DNA from 2 places in the Vibrio diabolicus genome. Region 1 is predicted to be linked to the other one. Evidence: predicted binding sites of a transcription regulator. Region 1 holds the regulator's gene; the other holds the start of a gene.
What was found. Region 1 encodes CRP, which controls carbon source genes, mostly activating them, when cyclic AMP is high. Its sites were predicted from a motif close to TGTGANNNNNNTCACA; they were not measured.
Positions count from the first base shown of each region.

Region 1 (7,427 bases):
GATCTCTGATGGGGGAATTGTTCCTACAATATAGTTAGGATCTTCTTGCATCTGGAGGGAGTATTGATGCTAGTAGTTCGCCCTATCGCGATGTCGGATTATGACGCGCTGCACACTTGTGCGGTGGAGTCTGGTCACGGATTTACATCTCTACCGGTTAACGAAGAACTGTTAACCAATCGAATCAAACACTCAGAGTACAGCTTTGGTAAGCCAGATGTGGCAGAACCAGGTGATGAAGGCTACCTGATGGTCGGCTTTGACTCTGAAACGGGTGAGGTTGCGGGTACCACCGGAATCGAAGCATCTATCGGCTGGGATGTCCCATTTTACTCGTATCACATTAGTAAAGTGGTGCACTCGTCACCAAAGCTTGGCGTCAATAATGTCGTCAAACTGCTTACTTTTGGTAATAACTACACGGGTAACAGCGAAATTTGTACCTTGTTCTTGCGTGAGAAATTCCGCCAAGGTCTGAATGGTCGTCTAATGTCGAAGTGTCGTTTCCTCATGATGGCTGAGCACCCAGAGCGTTTCTCTGAAACGATCTTTGCGGAGATGCGTGGTGTTTCAGACGACGCAGGCAACTCGCCGTTCTGGCAATGGTTACAAGAGCATTTCTTCTCCATCGATTTCACGCTTGCGGATTACCTCACAGGTATCGGCAAGAAAGGCTTTATTGCTGACTTAATGCCGAAGCTGCCTATTTACATCAACCTGTTGAGTCCAGAAGCGCAAGCCGTGATTGGTCAAGTACATGACAATACTCGCCCAGCATTAAAGCTGCTTGAGCGTGAAGGCTTCACTAACCGTGGCTACGTGGATATTTTCGATGCGGGTCCAACCGTTGAATGTGACTTACGCAATATTGAATCGGTACGTCACTCGTTCCGTGCGCAAGTGAAAATTGCACAACATAGCAGTACGCAAGACTTCTTGATGTGCAACTCATCGTTCGAAAACTTCCGCGCAGCAGTCACCAAAGCGGCGTATGACCCTGAAACACAAAGCGTCATGATCGCACCAGACGTTGCGGATGCACTTTTGGTTGAGGAAGGGGATTTTGTTCGCCTTCTTCCGCAGTAACAGACGACAGAATTTAAGGATAGAAACAATGACACATTGGATTGCAGGTGAATGGGTACAAGGTCAGGGTGAAGCATTTACGTCTCTGTCGCCTTACAACCAAGAAGTGATCTGGCAAGGCAACGGTGCAACGGCAGAGCAGGTGAATCAAGCGGTATCTGCAGCGCGTGAAGCGTTTATTGACTGGAAAAAACGCCCATTTGCAGAGCGTGAAGCGATCGTGTTGGCTTTTGCTGAGAAAGTAAAAGAGAACAGCGAAAAAATCGCCGAAGTCATTGCCAAAGAAACTGGTAAGCCAATTTGGGAAACGCGCACTGAAGCAGCGGCAATGGCAGGTAAAATTGCCATCTCTATTCGTGCTTACCATGACCGCACCGGTGAAGCGAGCCGTGAAGCGGCGGGCAACCAAATTGTGTTACGTCATCGCCCACTGGGCGTGATGGCGGTATTTGGGCCATATAACTTCCCTGGTCACTTACCAAATGGTCACATTGTGCCTGCGTTACTAGCGGGTAACACTGTTGTGTTCAAGCCATCCGAGCAAACACCTTGGACTGGCGAGCTAGCTATGAAACTTTGGGAAGAAGCAGGTCTGCCGAAAGGCGTGATCAACCTTGTCCAAGGTGCGAAAGAAACCGGTATTGCGCTTGCTGATGCGAAAGGCATTGATGGCGTACTGTTCACGGGCAGCGCGAACACAGGGCATGTATTGCACCGTCAATTTGCGGGTCAACCTGGCAAGATGTTAGCACTAGAAATGGGTGGTAATAACCCGATGGTGATCTCTGATAAATACGGTGATTTGGATGCCACGGTGTACACCATCATCCAGTCAGCGTTTATCAGTGCTGGTCAACGTTGTACGTGTGCTCGTCGTTTGTACGTGCCATTGGGTGAGAAAGGTGATGCGCTCATCACGAAACTGGTTGAAGCGACGAAGAATATTCGCGTAGACCAACCATTTGCAGAGCCTGCGCCATTTATGGGGCCGCAAATTTCCGTTGCCGCAGCCAAGTTCATTCTCGATGCACAAGCGAACCTACAATCACTTGGTGGTGAAAGCTTGATTGAAGCTAAAGCAGGAGAGGCGGCGTTTGTTTCTCCCGGCATTATTGATGTAACGAACATTGCTGAGCTACCAGATGAAGAGTACTTCGGTCCACTTCTGCAAGTGGTGCGTTATGAAGGGCTAGAAAAAGCCGTAGAACTGGCGAATGACACGCGCTTTGGTCTCTCTGCTGGTTTAGTTTCAACTGACGACCAAGAATGGGAATACTTCGTTGACCATATTCGTGCTGGGATCGTGAACCGTAACCGCCAGCTCACAGGTGCAAGTGGTGATGCGCCATTTGGTGGTCCTGGTGCGTCAGGTAACCTACGTCCAAGCGCTTATTACGCAGCAGACTACTGTGCGTACCCGATGGCATCAATGGAAGGTCAAGAGACTATCTTGCCTGCAACATTAAGCCCAGGTGTGGCGCTATAAGTTTTAATAACAGAGTCGCAACCATGTATTGCGGCTCACTTTGCCGGCGAATCATTTAGGTATGGGTTGTAGTGATCGTTGGCAGAACACGGAAAGTGAGCAAAGACTCGGAAAAGCGTGTTGACTGACTGGCATTTACCGTCACAGGTTGATGGCTGCTCGTTCATTATTCTGGACAACTTTTCGTTGTGAACGAGCAGTCAACTTCCGCTTACCTTTTAACTCTACATCTCGTAACAAGGAGTCGTTATGACGCCCGATGTGTTATTTGAATCGCTATGGCAAGATTACATTCAACGTCTTTGCCCCTCTGCTGCGAAAGTACATCAGCTGCTTCAAGAAGATGAGCCTCTGATTAATGATCATATAGCTTTACGTACCTTCAATATTGCGCCTCTTGGTATCGAAACCTTAGCTAAACCATTTGTAGCCATTGGCTATCAGGCATGTGGTGACTACGTTTTCGAAAGTAAAAAGCTGGTTGCTAAACACTATGAGCACCCTGATCCGAAGCAACCTAAAGTCTTTATTAGTGAGCTAAAAGTTGAGGAGTGTTCACCTGAGCTGCAAGAGATTGTGAAAAAGCTGGTGGCACAAGTCGATGCAGGCAAGCTGAACGATAGCGCATTCTTACATGGTGGACGCTTGTGGGATTTAAGCTTTGCTGACTACCAAACGTTGGCTAAAGAAAGTGAGTATGCATCTTGGTTGGCTGCGCATGGTTACGGCGCAAACCACTTCACGGTGAGCGTTAACCAGCTCAATGAATACGAAGAAGTGAAGCAAGTAAACGATCACTTACGTACGGCCGGATTTACCATTAATGAAAACGGCGGGGAAGTGAAGGGCACTCCTGAGGTGCTGCTAGAACAATCATCGACCATGGCGGATAAAGTGGCGGTTCGCTTTAGCGAAGGCACTGAAATTATCCCTGGTGGCTTTTACGAGTTTGCTAAGCGCTACCCGATGGAAAACGGTGAGCTGTACCCAGGTTTTGTGGCGGCTTCAGCGGACAAAATCTTTGAAAGTACGAATGGCTAACTTTTAGGGTTAACCTTTCGGCTAACCAACTTGCTCATTAGTCTTTTGTTGCTCTGAGCTTAATGTGGTTACAAGACAAATAAAAAGCCACCAATGTCGCCATTGGTGGCTTTTATAATTTTGTTCGCGTCACTCTGGTTTGAGATTAACGAGTACCGTAAACCACGATAGTTTTACCGTGCGCAGAGATTAAGTTCTGCTCTTCTAACATTTTCAAGATACGACCTACTGTCTCACGAGAACAGCCAACGATTTGACCGATTTCTTGACGAGTGATCTTGATTTGCATGCCGTCTGGGTGAGTCATTGCGTCTGGTTGTTTTGCAAGGTTCAGAAGCGTCTGAGCGATACGACCAGTTACGTCTAGGAACGCCAGGTCACCCACTTTTTGGCTAGTTACTTGAAGACGACGAGCCATCTGCGCAGAAAGGCGCATTAGGATGTCTGGGTTTACTTGGATAAGCTGACGGAATTTCTTGAAAGAAATTTCAGCAACTTCACAAGGAGATTTAGCACGAACCCAAGCTGTGCGCTCTTGGTCTTCCTCGAATAGACCAAGTTCACCAATAAAGTCTCCTTGGTTTAGGTAAGAAAGGATCATCTCCTTACCTTCTTCGTCTTTGATAAGAACCGCAACAGAACCTTTAACGATATAGTACAAAGTTTCTGCCTTTTCGCCCGCGTGAATTAGCGTGCTCTTTGAAGGGTACTTATGAATATGACAGTGTGAAAGAAACCACTCTAATGTTGGGTCGGTTTGAGGTTTACCTAGAACCATAATATCTCACTTCCTCTGCAGGGTACGCTTGCGCTATCCATATTTTAGCTAAGCCTGAATTAGGCCTACTAGAATAAGAGCACTTTTTATATGCTGCAAGCTCTCTTGTGTTTCGGTAAGAAATAGTATCCTTTTTCGAAAACGATTTCTTGATTTTAATCGTGCCATGATTGAGATTTTGTAAGCAAAACTGTGCACATGATCACGGTATGAAAAGTAAACATCTTCGCAGGCAGGTTTTTAGCCAATTTTCCCTGTTTCGATGAGCTGTTGTAGGATAGGCCGAACTATGAGCTCCATTGCAAAGCTCATCTTACCGCCTGGCACGACAATCGTGTTGTGGCGTGACATGAATGAGCCATCAATCATAGCCAGGAGATATGGGAAGTCGACTTTCTTTATCCCACGCAAGCGAATTACGACAAAGCTCTCATCCAGGCTTGGGATACCCTTCGCATTAAGGGGGTTGGAGGTATCGACCGTTGGGACGCGCTGAAAGTTAATATGAGTGCGAGAAAATTGCGGAGTGATGTAGTTAAGATAATCGTCCATCGAGCGCACGATAGAATCCATTACTGCTTCTCGTGAATGACCGCGGTCACGAGTATCACGCACAAACTTTTGGATCCACTCTAAGTTTACGATTGGTACCATACCAATCAAGAAATCCACATGCTGCGCAACATTAACATCGCCATCCACAACACCGCCGTGCAAGCCTTCATAGAAGAGAACGTCACTGTTCTCCGGTAAGTCCTGCCACGGTGTGAAGGTTCCAGGCATTTGATTATAAGGTACGGCCTCGTCAAAGGTGTGTAGGTAGCGACGTACGCTGCCTGCGCCATCGTGACCATATTTACGGAAAAACTCTTCCAATCCTGGAAAGTCATTAGCTTGAGGGCCAAAGTAGCTAATGTGTCGACCTTGCTCGCGCGCTTTACGGATTTCTATATCCATTTCAGGGCGAGTAAAGCGATGGAAGCTGTCGCCTTCAACCCATGCGGGTTTAACGTTCATCATATTGAACATCTTACGGAAGGCTTCAGATGTAGTGGTCGTGCCGGCACCGGATGAACCAGTAACCGCAATAATTGGGTGTTTAGCTGACATGACAAACCTTGTCGAAAATTACTTACCTGTAATGTGCAGTAGGCTGCTACTGCACGGTCGATAACCCACTATAGCACGTAACAATGCCTTGTCATTGAGTGGGGTACGGTAAAATGTGAAGGGTCTAAAATTTTGTTTTTACCTGAATATCGACGGTTTCGTGCAGTTCAGAGAACACGATAACCGCTTCGCCTTTTTCTAATTGAGTTTTTACTTGATCCACTTTGTCTTGCAAAGAAATCTCGACGGTTCCGTAATCCGTGCCTTCACGTAAGACGAATTCACGAATTAAGTTTTCCAATGTTTCTGGCGCAATGTCTTGCCATGGAATGATCATAAATACCTCGAACTTTTATGATGAGCGGCTAGTTTACTGCTTTCGCTGCTTGGATACAGCAGAAAGGTAATCTGCAGCAATACTTTCGTAATACGCTGGCAGCGCTTCTTCCAACCAAAATTTCGGCTTGAGCGCTGAACCTGTAAGGAAACCAACATGCCCACCGTGCTCAAAGAGACGGTAATCAATATTATCTGGCAGAACAAATTTCGGGATCACATCGTCGGTCATGAATGGATCGTCTTTGGCGTGAATGATCAGTGTCGGTAGCGTGATCTGTTGTAATTTACTTAAGCCAGAACATTGATCGTAATAATCTTGTGCGTCTTTAAAACCGTGCAGTGGTGCCGTGATCAAATCATCGAATTCATACAATCGTGTGACACGTTTTATTGAGTTGTAGGACAAAGCGAGCTCGCCATGCAACAAGTGATGTTTTTGCAATGCGTTGCGTTTGAGCGAAGAGAGCAGGTAACGGCGATACACTTTCGAAAAGCCTTGTTCAATACGGTTCGCACACGCTGCTAGGTCTAAAGGCGCTGAGATAATGGTCGCCGCGTTCAAAATGGGGTGGTCTTTGTATTGGGCTAAATAATTCGCCAACATGTTACCGCCAAGAGAAATACCAACCGCAACTTTGGGGTTATCAGGAAAGCGTTGCTCAAGGTGCTCTAAGAAGTGGCGGGCGTCAGTCACTTCACCAGAATGATAGGCGCGAGCTTTCTTGTTTGGCTTACCGCTACAACCGCGGAAATGCATCATCACCGACAGCCATCCGGATTGAGCAAATGCATTCATTAGGCCATTGGCGTAAGGGCTATAGAAGCAGCCTTCTAGTCCATGAAATAAAACAAAAATCGGCTTTTTTTGCGCAGGTTCTTGGGTTGGGTCCTCGCTCCATGCGAGATCGAGAAAGTCTCCATCGGATGTATCGAGGGTTTGCCAAATCGGCGTAAACAACGCTTTTTTGCGAATAAAACGCGGTAAAAGCGTTTGAAGATGCGGGTTTTTGATCCCGGCGGCTGCGAAAAATTGTGTCATACCTAACTGCTCTTATGCGGTTCTTCGGTGTCAGTTGAAGAACTTATTAATATAATCCTTTATAAAGATTATAGGTATTCTACAGATTTATGGGCGTTTTGGTGGGTGAATGTTTGGCACCGGAATAGCAAAGGCCTGTTGCAAATGCTCACCACCAAGTTGACGACAGTATCTCAGCGTGAGTGGGGCGCCATCATTTTTGACCAGCGTGAGCGAGTTAATGCAGTTCACCAAATCCGCTTGTTGCTGCTTTTCTAGTTGCAGCTCAAACTGCAAGGTTTCACGATATAAAGCGTCATTGACTTGAGACTTAAGATGGCGACGTAAGTCGCGAAAAGAGTGCAGTAAGGTTTCGCTTCGGCCCAGACAGCTTTGTACCAGAGGCCAGTCTTTTTCTTGGAAAATGAGTTGCTGCTCATCGAGCCATCTGAGCAGCAGGAGTAGGTTCACGTTGCCGTGATAATTGTTCTGTAATGATAAACACGCTTCTTTCACTTCTCGCACACCATAAAATTGCAGACTGAACTGCCAAAGGTGTTCTAGGGTGA
Region 1 covers NZ_CP042451.1:314,110-321,536, forward strand. The annotation lists gene astA (arginine N-succinyltransferase) at 67-1,086, shown strand; gene astD (succinylglutamate-semialdehyde dehydrogenase) at 1,115-2,572, shown strand; gene FR741_RS01540 (DUF1338 domain-containing protein) at 2,822-3,613, shown strand; gene crp (cAMP-activated global transcriptional regulator CRP) at 3,759-4,391, opposite strand; gene FR741_RS01550 (phosphoribulokinase) at 4,632-5,501, opposite strand; gene FR741_RS01555 (YheU family protein) at 5,626-5,838, opposite strand; gene FR741_RS01560 (hydrolase) at 5,872-6,879, opposite strand; gene FR741_RS01565 (TIGR02444 family protein) at 6,967-7,427, opposite strand, start outside.

Region 2 (7,427 bases), 270 kb from region 1:
CGGTTGAGTGGTTAGACCCGCAAAAGAGTGACCGAGTGTTAGATTTGTTCTGCGGCGTAGGCAACTTCAGTTTACCGATTGCGAAGTTAGCTAAGCACGTAGTTGGGGTCGAGGGTGTTGCAGAGATGGTCGAAAAAGCTACAAATAATGCATCCTTGAACCAAATCAATAATGCGCAATTTTATCACGCTAACCTTGAGCAAGATTTTGAAGGGCAGGTCTGGGCGGCAGAACGGTTTGATAAAGTGCTGTTAGACCCAGCACGCGCGGGGGCAAGTGGGATCATCGATCAAGTTTCTGAGCTTGGCGCACAGCGTGTAGTTTATGTTTCTTGTAATCCTGCTACCCTTGCTAGGGACAGCCAAAGCTTGATGGAGCAAGGCTATAAATTAACTAAATTAGGTATGCTGGACATGTTCCCTCATACCAGTCATCTAGAATCGATGGCATTGTTTGAAAAGTCCTAACTTTAGGACTTTGGCCCCTTATTTGTGGTGGGTGGTCATAAAGCCAGCGTTTACGCGCAGGTAAAAGAACTAACCTGGACGGTGTTAGTCAAACCACACGAATATAATAATTAGGATGATGAGATGGTTGCGGTAAGAAGCGCGCATTTAAACCAAGATGAACAGTTTGAACTCGAAAACTGGGTGGCTAGCCTAGGACAAGAGAAAAACACAGCCTCACGCTTAATCGAAGTATATCGAGATTGCCAGACGGTATTAGCCGATAACGAGCAAGCGGAACTGTTGTTGTGGCGTGGACGAGAAATGATCGAAATTTTGATCACCTTGTCTATGGATCAGGCCACCTTAGTGGCTGCACAACTGTTTCCTTTGGTTTCAAGTGGTGCTTTTAACAGAGAAATTCTGGAAGAGAAATACAGCAAAGAAATCATAAAATTAATCGATGGCGTTGAAGAAATGGCGGCTATTGGCCAACTCAATGTCAACATGGAAGGGAGTGCGGCGTCATCTCAGGTAGATAACGTACGCCGCATGCTGCTTGCCATGGTGGATGACTTCCGCTGCGTGGTTATCAAGCTTGCGGAGCGAATTTGTAACCTTATTGAAGTTAAAAAAGCGCCTGATGAAGTTCGACGTGCGGCGGCAAAAGAGTGTGCCAACATCTATGCGCCGCTAGCAAACCGATTAGGCATCGGTCAGCTGAAATGGGAAATTGAAGATTACGCTTTCCGCTACCAACAGCCGGAAACTTACAAACAAATTGCCAAGCAGCTTTCTGAGCGACGCATCGTTCGTGAACAGTACATCAAAGACTTTGTTGAAGACCTCACGCACGAAATGGAAGTGTCAGGTATTAACGCCGAAGTGAGTGGTCGACCTAAGCACATCTACAGCATTTGGCGAAAAATGCAGAAGAAGAGTTTGGCATTCGATGAGCTGTTTGATGTTCGAGCAGTACGTATCATCGCAGACAAACTGCAAGACTGTTACGCGGCTTTGGGTGTAGTTCACACCAAATACAAGCACCTACCGAGCGAGTTTGATGACTACGTTGCTAACCCTAAACCAAACGGTTATCAATCGATCCACACCGTAATTCTAGGGCCAGAAGGCAAAACCATCGAGATCCAGATTCGTACCAAGCAAATGCATGAAGAGTCGGAGCTGGGTGTTGCCGCGCACTGGAAATATAAAGAAGGGGCAAGCAGCCGAAGCGGTTATGATGAGAAGATCACGTGGCTGCGTAAGCTACTGGATTGGCAAGAAGAAATGTCAGATTCTGGCGAAATGCTTGATGAGCTACGTAGCCAAGTCTTTGATGACCGTGTTTATGCCTTTACACCACGTGGTGATGTTGTCGATTTGCCAATGGGGGCAACGCCGCTAGATTTTGCCTATCACATTCACTCCGAAGTGGGACACCGTTGTATCGGTGCCAAAGTCGGAGGTCGTATTGTGCCGTTCACGCATAAATTACATATGGGTGACCAAGTCGAGATTATCACTCAGAAAGAACCTAACCCATCACGTGACTGGTTAAACCCATCATTAGGCTTCGTTCATTCTGGTCGTGCGCGTGCCAAAATTAACGCCTGGTTCCGAAAACAAAGCCGTGAGAAGAACCTTGAAGCGGGTCGTGAAATCCTTGAGCATGAGTTAGCCAAAATTGGCGCAACGTTAAAAGATGCAGAGCATTACGCCCTCAAGCGGTTTAATGTCAAAACACCAGATGAATTGTATGTTGGGGTAGGTAGCGGTGATTTGCGTATCAACCAAATCATTAACCATATTAACGCGTTAGTTAACAAGCCAACGGCAGAGGAAGAAGACCAGCAAGCACTGGAAAAACTGCAAGAAGCTGAGCACAAATCACCCGCGCAAAGCCGACCGAAAAAAGACGCAGTTGTAGTAGAAGGCGTCGATAACCTAATGACACACCTAGCACGTTGCTGTCAGCCAATTCCAGGTGACGATATCTGTGGTTACATAACGCAAGGTCGTGGGATTTCAGTACACCGTAGTGACTGTGAACAGCTAGAAGAACTGCGCCATCACGCGCCAGAGCGTATCATCGATACTGTCTGGGGCAGCGGCTTCGTCGGGTCATACATCCTCACCGTCCGTGTTGAAGCGATGGAGCGAGGTGGTCTACTCAAAGACATTACGACACTGTTCGCCAACGAAAAGATCAAAGTGACCAGTATGAAGAACCGAGTCGATTACAGACGTCAACTCGCCATCATGGACTTTGATCTAGAAGTCACCAATATTGAGGTGCTTTCTCGTGTTTCTAAACGTGTTGAGCAGATTAAGGATGTGATGACGGTGAAACGCCTTGGCTAAAATTCTCGTCATACTTGAAGCTGATAGCGTTGTTGACTGCGCTCACTCGCTCCATCACATAGACGAGCTATGCTCAGGAGTCTCGCTCGCTTGCCGCCTAGCTACAGCTTCAATTATTTAGAGAATTGATCAACGTATAACAAAGGTGAGTGGTTTTGGCCGCTCACCTTTTTCTTTAGTAGAAAGGTTTAAAGGAACAAAAAATGAGTCATCCAATTGAACAATTAGAACAAATCATGGCGAAGTTGCGTGACCCAGAAAACGGTTGCCCTTGGGACTTAAAACAAACCTTTGACACCATCGTTCCGCACACCATCGAAGAAACTTACGAAGTGGTGGACGCGATTCAAAACCGTGATTGGCCGAACTTACAAGAAGAGTTGGGTGATTTGTTGTTCCAGGTGATTTTTTACAGTCAATTAGCGAAAGAGCAAGAGCTGTTCGACTTTTCGGATGTTGTCGAAACTGTGAATGAAAAACTGACTCGCCGTCATCCGCATGTTTTTTCAGATGTTGAGTTTGAATCGGACGAGGAAATCAACGCCAACTGGGAAGCCGAAAAAGCAAAAGAAAAAGCGCAGGTAGGCAAAGCGGAAGAAAGTATCCTAGACTCAATACCAAACTCTTTGCCAGCACTTTCTCGTGCTACAAAGATACAGAAAAAATGTGCGAAATATGGATTTGACTGGGACTCTCTTGGCCCGGTCGTCGATAAGGTGCGAGAAGAAATTGATGAAGTCATGGAAGAAGCATTACAAGTTCAGCCTGATGAAGAAAAAGTGGAGTTGGAACTCGGCGATTTGCTATTTGCGACCGTCAATTTGGCACGCCATCTTGATAAAAATCCAGAAGTCGCACTAGGGAAAGCAAACTTAAAGTTTGCGAGACGTTTTAAGCAAGTTGAAGGAAAGGTCCAGCAGTCAGGCAAAGCGCTTACAGATTGTTCTTTATCAGAGCTCGACGATTTCTGGGATGAAGTAAAGCGAGAAGAGTCTAGATAGGGGAAAATAAGCGGAATATACAATATGAGGCCAGTTTGCCTCTTAACACGAAAACGGACTTTGGTTTGTCTTTGCTCACTTTGATTTGAAGCAAAAAATAAAAAATTACGGTGTGATAGATTTCACGTTGTGGCGGTAAGGAGCTTCTGGTATATTTATCTCCCGTCCAGAAGCACTCCATTTCCCTCATTCAACCAATTTCAGGTTAAACATGACGACAAATTACATTTTTGTTACTGGCGGGGTTGTATCCTCTCTAGGTAAAGGTATTGCAGCAGCATCTCTTGCGGCTATTCTAGAAGCTCGTGGTCTTAAAGTGACTATGATGAAGCTTGACCCTTACATCAACGTTGACCCGGGCACAATGAGCCCTACTCAGCACGGTGAAGTGTTCGTTACAGAAGATGGCGCAGAGACTGACCTTGACCTTGGTCACTACGAGCGTTTCATCCGTACCAAGATGACCAAGCGTAACAACTTCACTGCAGGTCGTGTTTATGCCGACGTACTTCGTAAAGAACGTCGTGGTGACTACCTAGGCGCAACTATTCAAGTTATCCCTCACATCACTAACGCGATCAAAGACCGTGTAATTGCTGGCTCTGAAGGCCATGATGTGGCTATCGTTGAAGTTGGCGGTACCGTTGGTGATATCGAATCACTACCATTTATGGAAGCGATTCGTCAGCTAGCCGTTGAACTAGGCCGTGAGCGCGCAATGTTCATGCACCTAACACTTGTTCCTTACCTAGCGGCAGCGGGCGAAGTGAAAACTAAGCCAACTCAACACTCTGTAAAAGAACTTCTATCTATCGGTATTCAGCCAGATATCCTAGTTTGCCGTAGCGACCGCGTTATTCCAGCGAATGAACGTAAGAAAATCGCACTATTCTGTAATGTTCCAGAAAAAGCAGTAATTTCAATGAAGGACGTAGATTCTATCTACAAGATTCCTCAATTGATCAAGTCTCAAGGTCTAGATGATCTTGTGTGTGCTCGCTTTGGCATCACAGCTCCTGAAGCTGACCTTTCTGAGTGGGAACAGGTTATTTACGAAGAAGCAAATCCTACTGGTGAAGTAACCATCGGTATGGTTGGTAAATACACTGAATTGCCAGATGCATACAAGTCTGTGAACGAAGCGCTTAAACACGCTGGCTTGAAAAACCGTCTAAGTGTCACAATTAAATATGTAGACTCACAAGATATCGAAACAAAAGGTGTTGAGCTGCTAGAAGGCTTAGATGCGATCCTAGTACCAGGTGGCTTCGGCGATCGTGGTATTGAAGGCAAGATCCGTGCAGCTCAATACGCACGTGAAAACAATGTGCCTTACCTAGGTATTTGTTTGGGTATGCAAGTTGCACTAATTGAATACGCGCGTAACGTTGCGGGTATGGAAGGTGCACATTCAACAGAATTTAACAAAGAGACTAAGTACCCTGTGGTAGGTTTGATCACAGAGTGGGTAGACGAGTCAGGTAACGTAGAAGAGCGTACTGAAAAGTCTGACCTAGGTGGTACGATGCGTCTTGGTTCACAGCTATGTCACCTAGAGAAAGGGACGAAAGCTCGTGAACTGTACGGTAGCGCGACGATCCATGAACGTCACCGTCACCGTTACGAAGTGAATAATGTGCTTCGTCCGCAAATCGAAAAAGCAGGTCTGAAAGTTTCTGGCCTATCAGCGGACAAGAAGTTAGTGGAAATGATTGAGAACCCAGCTCACCCATGGTTTGTAGCGGCTCAGTTCCACCCAGAATTCACATCGACTCCTCGCGATGGCCACCCATTGTTTGCAGGTTTCGTTAAGGCTGCGGGCCAAAACGCACGCGGCGAATTCGAGAAGTAAAAGGATACGGGCGGCGGCGAAGGTTGTGCTGCTGCCCTTTAAAATTGACATTTATATTTGAAACGAGAGGAAACATTAATGTCTAAGATCGTTAAAGTTCTAGGTCGTGAAATCATCGACTCACGTGGTAACCCAACTGTAGAAGCTGAAGTACACCTAGAAGGCGGTTTCGTAGGTATGGCGGCAGCTCCATCTGGCGCATCTACTGGTTCTCGCGAAGCTCTTGAGCTACGTGACGGTGACAAAGCACGTTTCCTAGGTAAAGGTGTTCTTAAAGCAGTTGAAGCTGTAAACGGCCCAATCGCTGAAGCTCTAGTTGGCAAAGACGCTAAAGACCAAGCTGCAATCGACGCAGTAATGATCGAACTAGACGGCACTGAAAACAAATCTAAATTCGGTGCTAACGCTATCCTAGCTGTTTCTCTAGCAAACGCTAAAGCTGCTGCTGCAGCTAAAGGCATGCCTCTATACGAGCACATCGCTGAACTAAACGGTACAGCTGGTCAGTTCTCTATGCCTCTACCAATGATGAACATCATCAACGGTGGTGAGCACGCAGACAACAACGTTGACATCCAAGAGTTCATGATCCAACCAGTTGGCGCTAAGACTCTTAAAGAAGGTCTACGTATCGGTGCTGAAGTATTCCACAACCTAGCTAAAGTTCTTAAGTCTAAAGGCTACAGCACTGCAGTTGGTGACGAAGGTGGTTTCGCTCCTAACCTTAAATCTAACGCTGAAGCTCTAGAAGTTATCGCAGAAGCTGTTGCAGCTGCTGGTTACGAACTAGGTAAAGACGTTACTCTAGCTATGGACTGTGCAGCATCTGAGTTCTTCGACAAAGAAGCTGGCATCTACAACATGAAAGGCGAAGGTAAAACTTTCACTTCTGAAGAGTTCAACCACTACCTAGCTGAGCTAGCTAACCAATTCCCAATCGTTTCTATCGAAGACGGTCTAGACGAGTCTGACTGGGATGGCTTCAAGCACCAAACTGAACTACTAGGTGACAAACTTCAACTAGTAGGTGACGACCTATTCGTTACTAACACTAAGATCCTTGCTGAAGGTATCGAGAAAGGCGTAGCTAACTCTATCCTTATCAAGTTCAACCAAATCGGTTCTCTAACTGAGACTCTAGCTGCAATCAAGATGGCTAAAGACGCAGGTTACACAGCAGTAATCTCTCACCGTTCTGGCGAAACTGAAGATGCAACTATCGCTGATCTAGCGGTAGGTACTGCTGCAGGTCAAATCAAAACTGGTTCTATGAGCCGTTCTGACCGTGTTGCTAAGTACAACCAACTAATCCGTATCGAGGAAGCTCTAGGTGAGCGCGCTCCTTTCAACGGTCTTAAAGAAGTTAAAGGTCAAGCTTAATTCTTAATTGAATAAGTTTAGCTAAATAGCTTTCTAGAAACGCTCCACTTCGGTGGGGCGTTTTTTATTTAAGAGCGATGAGCACGCTCCTCCATGTTTCAAAGAAGCGGTCTTAAAGAAGTTCAAGCTTAGTTCTTCATTGGATTAACCGCTTAGATTGAAGCTTTGAAAATACCCTGATTTTGCGGGGTGTTTTTGTATCTATAGGCTTGTATTTCTTGGTCTTACTTTGGTGAGTGCTAAGAATAGCTTCATATGTCTTTGTTTCATTTTGCTGCTTATTTCTTGTAAGGAGCGTGTGAGTCTCCCTTTCTCCCCTAGAGGCAACCTCGCATTTATGCTATATATGTCACCTTATCTAATTCCTTCCGGTACAGAATGTTA
Region 2 covers NZ_CP042451.1:585,762-593,188, forward strand. The annotation lists gene rlmD (23S rRNA (uracil(1939)-C(5))-methyltransferase RlmD) at 1-467, shown strand, start outside; gene relA (GTP diphosphokinase) at 591-2,810, shown strand; gene mazG (nucleoside triphosphate pyrophosphohydrolase) at 3,014-3,811, shown strand; gene FR741_RS02885 (CTP synthase) at 4,023-5,663, shown strand; gene eno (phosphopyruvate hydratase) at 5,742-7,043, shown strand.
Region 2: FR741_RS02885 (CTP synthase) is a predicted target of CRP. The motif match lies at 3,923-3,938, and genes of this name have one in related genera.